One region of the Mesorhizobium sp. P5_C1 genome, then DNA from elsewhere that is predicted to be linked to it. Evidence: riboswitches for the same ligand, from Rfam matches in the RefSeq annotation. Region 1 holds a riboswitch; the other holds the start of a gene.

Region 1 (6,435 bases):
TTTACAGCGCTGGCTGGTTCTACCTGGCTGACCGGGTCCGAAGTGAAGCCGACAAGGCGGTTGCCTCGCTCAACAAGAGTGGCGTCGAGGCCGGCTGTGCCAATCTCCAGGTCAGCGGCTATCCGCTGAGCTTTGCCGTCTCCTGCGACAATCTCGCTTATGAGGACGATGCCAGGAACATCGCCGCCTCGGCCGGCAGCTTCAATGCCGTCGCCCAGATCATCCAGCCGCTGTCGCCGGTGGCCGATCTGCGCGGTCCGCTCAGGACCTCCGTTCCAGGCATGATGCCGCTGTGGATCGACTGGGACAATTTGCAAGCCAACGTCAAACTGTCATGGCCGCTGCCACGGCGGATTTCGCTGCAGGCCGAGGGCCTGTCCGGCCAGACCGATCCCGCTGATGACACCGATCCGGTCGAACTGTTCAGTGCCGGCAAGGCGGACAGCCAATTGCAGCCGAAAGGTGGGGATATCAACTATCTCGGTAATTTCAGCGATCTCGAGATCGATGCCGAGGCGATCGGCGGACGGGTGCTGCCGGCGCTCGATGCCAGCGGCGACGTGACGCTGAAGAATGGCGTCGCGCTGATCGGCAGGCAAGTGAAGAGCCTGCGCGGCCAGGCGATCGAGATCCACAACCTCGACCTGTCGTCAGGCACGGCGCGCGTCACCGTTTCCGGACCGCTGTCGGTCGATGCCGATGGTCTCATCGACGCCGACCTGACGATCACGCTGAAGGATCCGAAGGCCGTGGCGGCGATCCTCGGCGGTGCCATCCCCGAGCAAAAAACGCAGATCGAGCAGGGCTTTGCTGGCCTGGCGCTGCTCGGCAACCAGCCGTCGATGCCGCTCAAGGTGGTCAAGGGCAAGGCCTCGCTCGGCTTCATTCCGCTGGGCAAGATCAAGCCGGTGGAATAGCGCATCGATGGCAAAACCCGTGAGACTGCTGAGTGTCGGCGCGCTGACGCTGGATACGATCTTGCGTGTCGAGACGCTGCCCGGCCACCAAGGCAAGTTCATCGCCTCCGACGGCGTCCAGATCGCTTCGGGCATGGCGACGAGCGCGGCCTGCGCTGCACATCGCCTGGGCGCCGATGTTTCGTTGTGGGCGAGCACGGGCGACGATTCAGTCGGCGATCAGCTGATCGCCGGGATCCAAGCAGAAGGCGTCGATTGCAGCTTCGTGCGCCGCGTCAGTGGCGCCCGCTCGGCGCTGGCCTCGATCCTGGTCGACGCGCATGGCGAGCGCATCATCGTGCCGTTCTACGACAGCCAGGCCCAGGCCGATCCCGAGGCTCTGCCGCTCGCAGACCTCTCGGCATTCGATGCCGTGCTGGCCGATGTCCGCTGGCCCGGTGCCGCAGCGCTTGCCCTGGAGGCGGCGCACGCCATCGGCCGGCCGGCGATCCTTGATGCCGATACCGCGTCGAGGGACGTGCTGGAACTGCTGCTGCCCCTGGCATCCCATATCGTGGCTTCCGAGCCGGCGGCGCGCGTACTGTGCGGCGCGGAACTGGATTCGCGCCAGGCCTGTGAGGCACTCGCCCGGCGCGGCGATGCGTTTGTCGCGGTTACCGGCGGCGCGGCTGGCACCTGGTGGTTCGATCGCGCGACGGGATCATCGCGACATGTCGCGGCGCCGAAAATCAATGCGGTCGACACGCTGGCCGCCGGCGATGTCTTTCACGGCGCCTTCGCCGTCGGACTGGCGGAAGCCATGCCGGTCGAGCAGGCCTTACGCTTTGCCAGTGCGGCCGCCGCGCTCAAATGCCTGCGCTTCGGCGGCCGGCTAGGCGCGCCGGACCGGGCCGAGACGCTGGCGATGATGAAAAGCCACTGGCCAGCAGGCTGAAGAAGCGACCTACGCCTTCGCCGGGTGCTCGACCGCCTGACGGCCGAAATCGGGGACGTCGATGTCCTGGCCGGCCTCGATGATCGAGCGGCGCACCGCACGGGTGCGGGTGAACAGATCGAACAGCTTTTCGCCGTCGCCCCAGCGGATCGCCCGCTGCAGCGACGCCAGATCTTCCGAGAACCGTGCCAGCATTTCGAGGATGGCGTCCTTGTTGTGCAGGCAGACGTCGCGCCACATGGTCGGATCCGAGGCGGCGAGACGGGTGAAATCGCGAAAACCTGAAGCCGAATATTTGATCACTTCGGATTTGGTCACCGACTGCAGATCGTCGGCGGTGCCGACGATGTTGTAGGCGATGATATGCGGCAGGTGCGAGACGATGGCCAGCGTCATGTCGTGATGCTGCGGGTCCATCGTGTCGATGTTGGCGCCGCAACGGCGCCAGAATTCCGACAGCCTCTCCAGTGCATCCGGGTCGGTGTCGGGCAGCGGGGTGAAGATGCACCAGCGATTGTCGAACAGGTCGGCGAAACCGGCATCTGGGCCGGATTTTTCCGTGCCCGCCAGTGGGTGGCCGGGAATGAAATGCACGCCATCGGGCACATAGGGCTGCATCTGCGCAATCACCGATGCCTTGGTCGAGCCGACATCGGTGAGGATCGCACCCTGCTTCAGCGCCGGCGCGATTTCCTCGGCCACAGCGCCGGACGAGCCGACCGGCACCGAGACGATGACCAGATCAGCATCGCGGACCGCTTCCTTCGCATCGCTGGAGTAGGAGGAGCCGAGCCCAAGCTCTTGCGCCCGCGCCAATGTCGCGGCACTGCGGGTCGAGATGGCGACGTGACGGGCGAGGCCCTCGCGACGGATGACGCGGGCCAGTGACGAGCCGATCAGGCCGATGCCGACCAGCGCGATCTTTTCAAACATCGGTGATGTCATGGTGTTCTAGCTTTTCAGGAATGTCGTGAGAGCGGCGACCACGCCGCGATTGGCCTCTTCGGTGCCGACGGTCATGCGCAGCGCGTTGGGAAAGCCGTAGCCGGAAACGCGCCGCAGAATATAGCCGCGCGCCGTCAGATAATCGTCCGCCGCGGCGGCCGAATGGTTCTGGTCGTCGGGAAAATGGATCAGGATGAAATTGCCGACGCTTGGCGTCACCCGCAGCCCAAGCTTGCCGAACTCCTCGCTCAACCATGTAAGCCACGTTTCGTTGTGCATCACGCTGCGTTGGACGTGGTCGCGGTCACGGATCGCGGCGATGCCGGCCTCGATCGCCGTCGCATTGACGTTGAAGGGGCCACGCACACGGTTGATGGCATCGACGATGTGCATCGGTGCGTACATCCAGCCGATCCGAGCCCCGCCGAGGCCGATCTTGGAGAAGGTGCGGGTCATCACCACGTTCTCGGCCCCGCCGACCAGTTCGATGCCGGCTTCATAGTCGTTGCGGCGAACATATTCGGCGTAAGCCGCGTCGAGCACCAGAAGCACATTTCCGGGCAAGCCGGCATGCAGGCGGCGCACTTCCTGGAACGGCACATAGGTGCCGGTCGGGTTGTTGGGATTGGCAAGGAATACGATTTTCGTGCGCGGCGTGACGGCGGCCAGCATCGCATCGATGTCGGCACGCTCATCGGTCTCCTTGACCGCGACCGGAGTTGCGCCGGCCGACTGGATGTAGATTTTGTAGACCATGAAGGCGTGTTCGGTGAAAATCGCCTCGTCGCCGGGAGCGAGATAGGTTTGCGCCAGAAGGCCGAGAATTTCGTCGGAGCCGTTGGAACAGATGATGTTCTGCGCGTTGAGACCATGCACCTCGGCGATCGCCTCACGCAGCCGCCTGGCGGTGCCATCGGGATAGACGTCGAGCTTCGCAGCAATCTCCCGCGCGGCCTCGATCGCCTTCGGCGACGGACCCAGCGGATTCTCGTTCGACGACAGCTTGTAGACCTTGGCGACGCCGGCGGGCGCGGTGCTCTTGCCCGGCACATAGGCGTCGATGTCCATGATGCCCGCGCGCGGGGTTGGACGTGCCTTGTCCGGTGTCTGGCTCATGTCGCAAAATCCGTCGAGAACGCTTCCGTCTGGAAGCCGCAGCGGAAATACAAGCCACGGCCCGCAATGTCGAGAGGTGGCAACCTCCGGACCGCGGCTGGCCGTTGACGCGGGCGCGCCACAGTCCTAGAAGAGGTACGAAATTCCGTGGTGATTTGGCCGGTCGGCTTGCAGCCACGTTAAACAACTTGCTAAAGGGCCGTTTGCATCCTGTAACCGGCTTTGCGACTGCAATGCCGGTTTTTTGTTGTCCGCGCCGGCCGGACACCGCATCGGCCTCGAATTTCGAAAGCACCGTGCGGATTCAAAGTGTGAGATGGATGCAATGGCCGCTCTGCGCGCTGGAAAAACCAACAACGAGGCTGACCAGCCGTCGAGCCCGGTGCTGCGCTTTGGGCCCGACAAGCCGCTAAAGCTCGATGCCGGCACCCTGCTGTCGCCGTTCCAGATCGCCTACCAGACCTACGGCACGCTGAACGACGCCCGTTCCAACGCCATCCTCGTCTGCCATGCGCTGACGGGCGACCAGCATGTCGGCAGCACMAATCCGGTGACCGGCAAGCCGGGCTGGTGGGAAGTGCTGATCGGCCCCGGCAAGATCATCGATACCAACCGTTTCTTCGTCATCTGCTCCAACGTCATCGGCGGTTGTCTGGGCTCCACCGGCCCGGCCTCGACCAATCCCGCCACCGGCAAGCCCTATGGGCTCGACCTGCCGATCATCACCATTCGAGACATGGTGCGCGCCCAGCAGATGCTGATCGACCATTTCGGCATCGAAAAACTGTTTTGCGTCCTCGGTGGCTCGATGGGCGGCATGCAGGTACTGGAATGGGCGTCGAGCTATCCGGAGCGCGTCTTCTCGGCGCTGCCGATCGCCACCGGCGCGCGCCATTCCTCGCAGAACATCGCCTTCCATGAGGTCGGCCGGCAGGCCGTGATGGCGGATCCGGACTGGCATGGCGGCAAATATTTCGAGCACGGCAAGCGCCCGGAAAAGGGCTTGGCGGTGGCGCGCATGGCCGCCCATATCACCTATCTGTCGGAAGCTGCCCTGCATCGGAAGTTCGGCCGCAATCTGCAGGATCGCGAGGCGCTCACCTTCGGCTTCGACGCCGACTTCCAGATCGAGAGCTATCTGCGCCACCAGGGCATGACCTTCGTCGATCGCTTCGATGCCAATTCCTATCTCTACATGACGCGGTCGATGGATTATTTCGACCTCGCCGCCGACCATGGCGGCCGGCTGGCGGATGCGTTCGCCGGCACGAAAACCCGCTTCTGCCTGGTGTCCTTCACCTCGGATTGGCTGTTCCCGACCGAAGAGAGCCGCTCGATCGTTCATGCGCTCAACGCCGCCGGCGCGTCGGTATCCTTTGTCGAGATCGAGACCGATCGCGGCCACGACGCCTTCCTGCTCGACGAGCCGGAACTGTTTGCCGCCATCAATGGCTTCATCGGCTCCGCGGCACGGGCGCGAGGACTCGCATCATGAACGTCACCCGCAACCAGCGCGTCGACCTCGAAGTCGTCGCTAACCTCATTCCGCCACAGTCGCGCGTGCTCGACGTCGGTTCAGGCGATGGCTCGCTGCTCGAATTGCTGCAGGACACCAAGCAGGTCGACGGCCGCGGCCTTGAACTCTCGCAGCGTGGCGTCAACGAATGCGTGGCGCGCGGCTTGAGCGTCATCCAGGGCGATGCCGACAAGGATCTCGAGTTCTATCCCGACAAGGGCTTTGACTTCGTCGTCCTGTCGCAGACCCTGCAGGCCACCCGCAACCCGAAGCTGGTTCTCAAGGAACTGCTCAGGATCGGCAATCGCGCCATCGTGTCCTTCCCCAATTTCGGCCATTGGCGGGTCCGCATGTCGCTGTTCCTCAATGGCCGCATGCCGGTGACCACGGACCTGCCCTATTCCTGGTACGACACGCCCAACATCCATTTCTGCACCATCCGCGACTTCGTCAATCTGTGCGACGAGCTTGGCGCTACCGTGGAAAAAGCAACCGCGCTCGACGCCAATGGCCAGAAGATCGGCCTGTCGATGCCATGGTGGTTCTGGAACTTCTTCGGCCAGCAGGCGGTGTTCTTGCTGAAACGGTAATCCCGCCGCACCATTGTCGACTTCACGCCTGGTCAAGGACATCCGTGGCCTTATGCGGATGCTCAACGCCATCAACGAAGATCACGTCGGCTTCCGAGTTGTCGGTCCGCAACGTCAGTATCGCCTGATAGGCGGCCGAGTTGTACCATCCGCGCACGTGTTGCCTGTCGGGAAATTCGATGATGATCAGGTGGCCCTGCCAATCGTTTTCGATGACCTCGACCTCGCCGCCATGGACCAGAAAACGACCGCCGAAAGGGGCCAGCGTGGCATCGATCTTCTGCAGATATTCGACGATCTGCGGACCCATCCGGGCTTGGCGCATATGGGCAACGGCGTAAGCAGTCATGACAGTACTCCCTCTGGAACCGAAGCCGAGCAGCCGGCCTCGCGACGGCAATCTGCCCAAACACCTGC
Region 2 (5,577 bases), on a different contig from region 1:
GGCTTGGCGAGACAATCGATCTCGATGCCGCCTACAAGAAGGGGCGGCTGCTGTCGCCGATCAACCACCCCGATCCGGCGCACCTGCATCTGACCGGCACCGGACTGACGCATCTCGGCTCGGCCGCGACGCGCGATTCCATGCACAAGAAGCTCGGCGCCGAGGGCGAGGAACAGCTGACCGATTCCATGAAGATGTTCCGCATGGGGCTGGAGGGCGGCAAGCCGGCGAAAGGCCAGATCGGTGTGCAGCCGGAATGGTTCTACAAGGGCAACGGCACGATGGCTGTGGCGCCAGGTGCCGCACTGCTGTCGCCGGCTTTCGCCAAGGACGCCGGCGAAGAGCCGGAAGTGGCCGGCATCTATGTCATCGGCGACGATGGCGCACCGTTCCGTGTCGGCTTCACGTTGTCGAACGAGTTTTCCGACCACGTCACCGAGCGCGTGAACTATCTGTTCCTGGCCCACTCCAAGCTGCGCAACGCCTCGTTCGGGCCGGAAATCCTGATCGGCGACCTGCCGTCCGACATCCGCGGCAGCTCGCGCATCTATCGTGACAACGAGGTGCTGTGGGAAAAGCCGTTCCTGTCAGGCGAAGCGAACATGTCGCACACCATCGCCAATCTCGAACACCACCACTTCAAATATGCGGCTTTCCGCCAGCCAGGCGACGTGCATGTGCACATGTTTGGAACGGCGACGCTGTCCTTTGCCGACGGCATCAAGACCGAGGCTGGCGATGTGTTCGAAATCGAGGCCAAGGATTTTGGCCTGCCGCTGCGCAACCCACTCGAGATCGAGCAGCCGGTGAAGGTGGCGGTGAAGGCGCTTTGACAGCACGACCTCCCCTACGAGTGGGGAGGTCGGCCGTTCGAAGCTCAATAAATATCGAAGTCGAAGTACTTGGCCTGGATCTTCTTGTAGGTCCCGTCGGCAACGATGGCGTCTATTGCCGCATTGAGCTTGTCGCGTAGCGCGGTGTCTTCCAGGCGAACGGCAATGCCGGCCTGGGTCTCCGTGCCCTTGACGTCACCGACCAGCTTGCAGCAGCCGTCGCTTGCCTTCTTCAACCAGTCCACCAGCACGAATTTGTCAGAGATGACGGCATCGAGACGGCCGTTCGTCAGATCGGTGATCGCCTCTTCCTGGGTCGGGTAGAGTTTCGCCTCCGCGCCAGCCTTGCCATAGACATTCTGGGCATAGTCGGCCTGCGTGGTCGAGGCCTGGGCGCCGACCGTCTTGCCGGCAAGGGCCGCCGGTTCGGTCGAGGTGAGTTCGGTATCCTTCGGCGCCACCAGCGCGAGTGGCGTCGTATAGTATTTGTTGGTGAAGGAGACCTGCTTCTTGCGTTCCTCGGTGATGCTCATCGAGGCGATGATGGCATCGAATTTCTTGGCCTGCAGGGCGGGGATGATGCCGTCCCAGTCCTGGGTGACGATCTCGCACTCGACCTTCATCTGCGCACACAGCGCATTGGCGATGTCGATATCGAAGCCGACGACCTTGCCGTCCGGGGTGATGGTGTTGAACGGCGGATAGGCACCCTCGGTGCCGATCTTCAGTTTCTCAGCAGCCTGCGCCGACAGAGAGCCGGCCGCCATCAGCAACACGGCAGCACCTGCTGCCGATATGATCCATTTTGAAATCCGCATTTTCTTGGTTCCCTTGAACGCCGCCAGCTTGGCGACCAGAAAGCCAGCCAAGCATGACGAGCCATCGCAGGCAAGTGTATTGCCCGACGGGAATTGGGTTCAGCGCGCTGGGCGGAAATGCTTGGACAGCTTCAGGCCTTGCGCCTGGTAGTTGGAGCCGAGATCGGTGCCGTAGAGTGCCTGCGGCCGCTTCAGCATATGCTCGTAGACCAGCCGGCCGACGATCTGGCCATGGTCGAGGATGAACGGCACTTCGTGGCTGCGCACTTCGAGCACTGCGCGACTGCCGGTGCCGCCGGACGCCGAATGGCCGAAACCCGGATCGAAGAAGCCGGCATAGTGGACGCGGAACTCGCCGACCAGCGGATCGAACGGCGTCATCTCGGCGGCGTAGAGCGGCGGCACATGCACCGCTTCCTGGCTGACGAGGATGTAGAATTCATCGGGATCGAGCACCAGTTCGCCGGCGCCGCTCTTGTGGATCGGCTCCCAGAAATCGACGACCTCTTGTGCCGCGCGCTTGTCGACATCGACGAGACCGGTGTGATGCTTGCCGCGATAGCCGACCAGGCCGTTCTGATCGCCGTTAAGATCGATCGACAGCGCGATGCCGCCGCCGGAAATGTTCGGCGGCTCGGTTGCGACCAGCATCTCGGCGCGATGCAGGTCATGCAGCTCGGCTTCCGAGAGCAGTGCATTGCCGGTGCGGAAACGGATCTGGGACAGACGCGAACCGGTGCGCACGACGATCGGAAAGGTGCGCGGGCTGACCTCGAGATAGAGCGGGCCGTGATAGCCGGCGGCGATCTTGTCGAACTCGTGTCCGCGATCGGTCATGACGCGGGTGAAGATGTCGAGCCGCCCGGTGGAACTCTTCGGATTGGCCGAGGCCGAAATGTCCGCCGGCAATGCCAGGCTTTCAAGCAAGGGCACGATATACACGCAGCCGGTCTCCAGCACCGCCCCCTCTGCAAGATTGATCTCGTGCAGCTGCAACCGGTCGAGCTTTTCCGAAACCTTGTGGTTGGGACCCGGCAGGAACGAGGCCCGCACCCGCCAGGCCTTGTCGCCGAGGCGCAGATCCAGGCTCGCCGGCTGGATCTGATCGGCATCGAACGCGCGCGCCGACTTCAGCGCGCCGGACCGGAACAGCGCCGAAATGTCCTGATCGGGAAGAATGCCTGTCTGCCGCAAGGCTCCACTCCTAGGCCAGGCGATTCTTGGGGCCAGGCGATTTTCTGTTCGCAGGTTCTTGCCGCAAAACCGTGGAACACTGMTGCGGAACCTGCTTGGTACAAACCTCTTAATCAAGCCGGCAATTGACGCAAGCGTGGCGCGGGTCTAAAGGGTCGTTATCCCGTGGTGATTTGGCCGGTCGGCTTGCAGCCACGTTAAACAAGTCGCTAAAGGACCGTCGGGCCGCAAGGCCGTATGGACCGGTTGCGACTTTCGCGGCCGGTTTTTTTGTGTCTGGAACAAAAGCGATGAGCACCAAGAAGCGTAACTGGAAGCCTCAAACGACACTCGTGCATAGCGGAACCCTGCGTTCCGGTTTCGGCGAAACCTCCGAGGCGATGTACCTCACCCAGGGCTATGTCTACGAAACTGCGCAGGCCGCCGAAGCCCGCTTCAAGGGCGAGGAGCCGGGGTTCATCTACTCGCGCTACGCCAACCCGACCGTCGACATGTTCGAAAAACGCATGTGCGCGCTCGAAGGCGCCGAGGACGCGCGCGCCACCGCATCCGGCATGGCCGCGGTGACGGCCTCGCTGTTGTGCAGCGCCAGGGCCGGCGATCATATCGTGGCAGCACGCGCGCTGTTCGGCTCCTGCCGCTGGGTGGTCGAGACGCTGGCGCCGAAATATGGCATCGAGGCGACGCTGGTCGACGGCACCGACATCGCCAACTGGGAAAAGGCGGTCAAGCCGAACACCAAGCTGTTCTTCCTGGAAAGCCCGACCAACCCGACGCTGGAAGTGGTCGACATCGCCGCGGTTGCCGCGCTTGCCAATTCGATCGGTGCGCGGCTGATCGTCGACAATGTCTTTGCCACACCCCTGCAGCAGAAGCCGCTGCAGCTCGGTGCGCACATCGTCGTCTACTCGGCGACCAAGCATATTGACGGCCAGGGCCGCTGTCTCGGCGGCGTCATCCTGTCGGACAAGAAGTGGATCGACGAGAACCTGCACGACTATTTCCGCCACACCGGCCCCAGCCTGTCGCCGTTCAATGCCTGGACGCTGCTGAAAGGGCTGGAGACGCTGCCGGTGCGCGTGCGCCAGCAGACGGAAAGCGCCAGCAGGATCGCGGATTTCCTGGCCGAGCGGCCCGAAATCGTCCGCGTCATCTATCCCGGCCGCGCCGACCACCCGCAGGCGGCCATCGTCAAGAAGCAGATGTCGGGCGGCTCGACGCTGATCTGCCTGGACGTCAAGGGAGGCAAGCAGGCGGCCTTCGCCTTGCAGAACGCGCTCGACATCGTACTGATCTCCAACAATCTCGGCGATGCCAAGAGCCTGATCACCCATCCGGCRACGACGACGCACAAGAATCTGAGCGACGAAGCGCGTGCCGAACTCGGCATCGGGCCGGGCACGCTCAGGCTGTCGGTCGGCCTGGAGGATACCGACGATCTTCTGGAAGACATCGAACAGGCGCTGAAGTCGGCCAAGTAAAAGGCCTTTGGCCATCAGGCGCCGGACGGCGTCTCTTCCAACTCGGCCGCCTTGGTGCCGATGGTCATCGCGTTGCCGCGCCAGTCGACGGCGCCACCCAGCCAGCCGCGCGCCCACATCGCCGGCAGGATCAGGTCGCGCATCATGATCGCCGCGACCATGCGCGACGACAGGTACCAGCCTTTGGACCAGGCCAGGGCGCATTCAGGAAGGTAGAAGGCCGCCAGCACGGCAATGGCGGTTGCCCAGAGGCTGACGCCCGCGCTTGCCGCCGCCAACAGCGCGAGTGCCAGCGGCACCACTGCCCCGGTCAGGATTTCGGGTGCGAAAAACCATGGGAAAGTGACGCGGCGCAGGCGCGCCCAACGGGCCTGACGCGACCAGATCTCGTCAAAGGTGCGCCGGCCGAGCGGTTGCTCGAAGGGCGCGGCGACGAGATTGACGCGCAGGCCAAGGCCATTGACCAGCTTGGTCGCGGCAGCGTCCTCGGCGATCTCGGCGGCGAGCGCACGGATGCCACCACTGGCGTCGAGCATCGGCTTGTTCCAGAGCATGCTCTTGCCCTGGGCAAAGCCGAGGCCAAGCGCCTCGCCGGCATATTGCCAGCGCGCTTGCAGCGTGTTGAGGAAAGCGCATTCGACCTCGGCCCAGAAGCCAGCGGGCCGCGAGCCTATCGGCGTCGAGCAGACAAGGCCGGTGTCGGGCCGCCATGCAGCCATCAGGTGCTGCACGTAGTCTCTCGGCATCAACACGTTGGAATCGGCCAGGACAACCCAATCGTGGCGCGCTGCCTCCCAACCCTTGACGCAATTGTTGAGTTTCGGATTGGCGCTGATGCGGTCGTCGCCGATCAGCAGCCGCGCCGGCACCTTGGGAGAACGGGCGATGGCGGCACGGATCAGCCTGACCACCGGATCGTCCGCATGGGCGACGCAAAAGACCAGTTCATAGCGAGGCCAGTCGAGCGAGAGGGCGCGCTCCAGCGTCTCCTGCGTGAACGGCTCGACGCCACGCGATGGCACGATAATCGACACCGGCAGCGGCTTGCCGGCCGGCGGCGCGATGGTGCGGTGGCGCTTCAGACGCGAAGCGGCGAGCAGGATGCTGGCGAGGTTTGAAAGGATGAGAGCGATCGAAAGCGAGGCGGCTATGAGGGTGAGTTCCATCGAGACCTGGCCACTCCAGAAAAGACGGCCCGCGTGATGGCCGTTTTCAACAGTTCGACAGAGCGCCGAGTCGCCCGCTTCGTGC

The links. Region 1 has a riboswitch for S-adenosylmethionine ahead of metX (homoserine O-acetyltransferase MetX). Riboswitches for the same ligand answer to the same signal wherever they lie in the genome.
Region 2: it holds a riboswitch for S-adenosylmethionine, as region 1 does, so the genes downstream of both, ACXJ7R_RS12235 (O-succinylhomoserine sulfhydrylase) here and metX (homoserine O-acetyltransferase MetX) in region 1, are expected to answer to the same signal.

Annotation. Positions count from the first base shown of each region.
Region 1 is NZ_JBFULQ010000245.1:1,598-8,032, reverse strand. Features, by position in the region: gene ACXJ7R_RS18955 (DUF2125 domain-containing protein) at 1-917, shown strand, start outside; gene ACXJ7R_RS18950 (sugar kinase) at 925-1,851, shown strand; gene ACXJ7R_RS18945 (prephenate/arogenate dehydrogenase family protein) at 1,861-2,796, opposite strand; gene hisC (histidinol-phosphate transaminase) at 2,803-3,912, opposite strand; SAM riboswitch at 4,050-4,127, shown strand; gene metX (homoserine O-acetyltransferase MetX) at 4,238-5,407, shown strand; gene metW (methionine biosynthesis protein MetW) at 5,404-6,018, shown strand; gene ACXJ7R_RS18925 (DUF1330 domain-containing protein) at 6,041-6,367, opposite strand.
Region 2 is NZ_JBFULQ010000117.1:5,440-11,016, reverse strand. Features, by position in the region: gene araD1 (AraD1 family protein) at 1-833, shown strand, start outside; gene ACXJ7R_RS12245 (ABC transporter substrate-binding protein) at 878-1,651, opposite strand; gene ACXJ7R_RS12240 (2'-deoxycytidine 5'-triphosphate deaminase) at 1,751-2,845, opposite strand; SAM riboswitch at 3,001-3,078, shown strand; gene ACXJ7R_RS12235 (O-succinylhomoserine sulfhydrylase) at 3,136-4,326, shown strand; gene ACXJ7R_RS12230 (ceramide glucosyltransferase) at 4,341-5,492, opposite strand.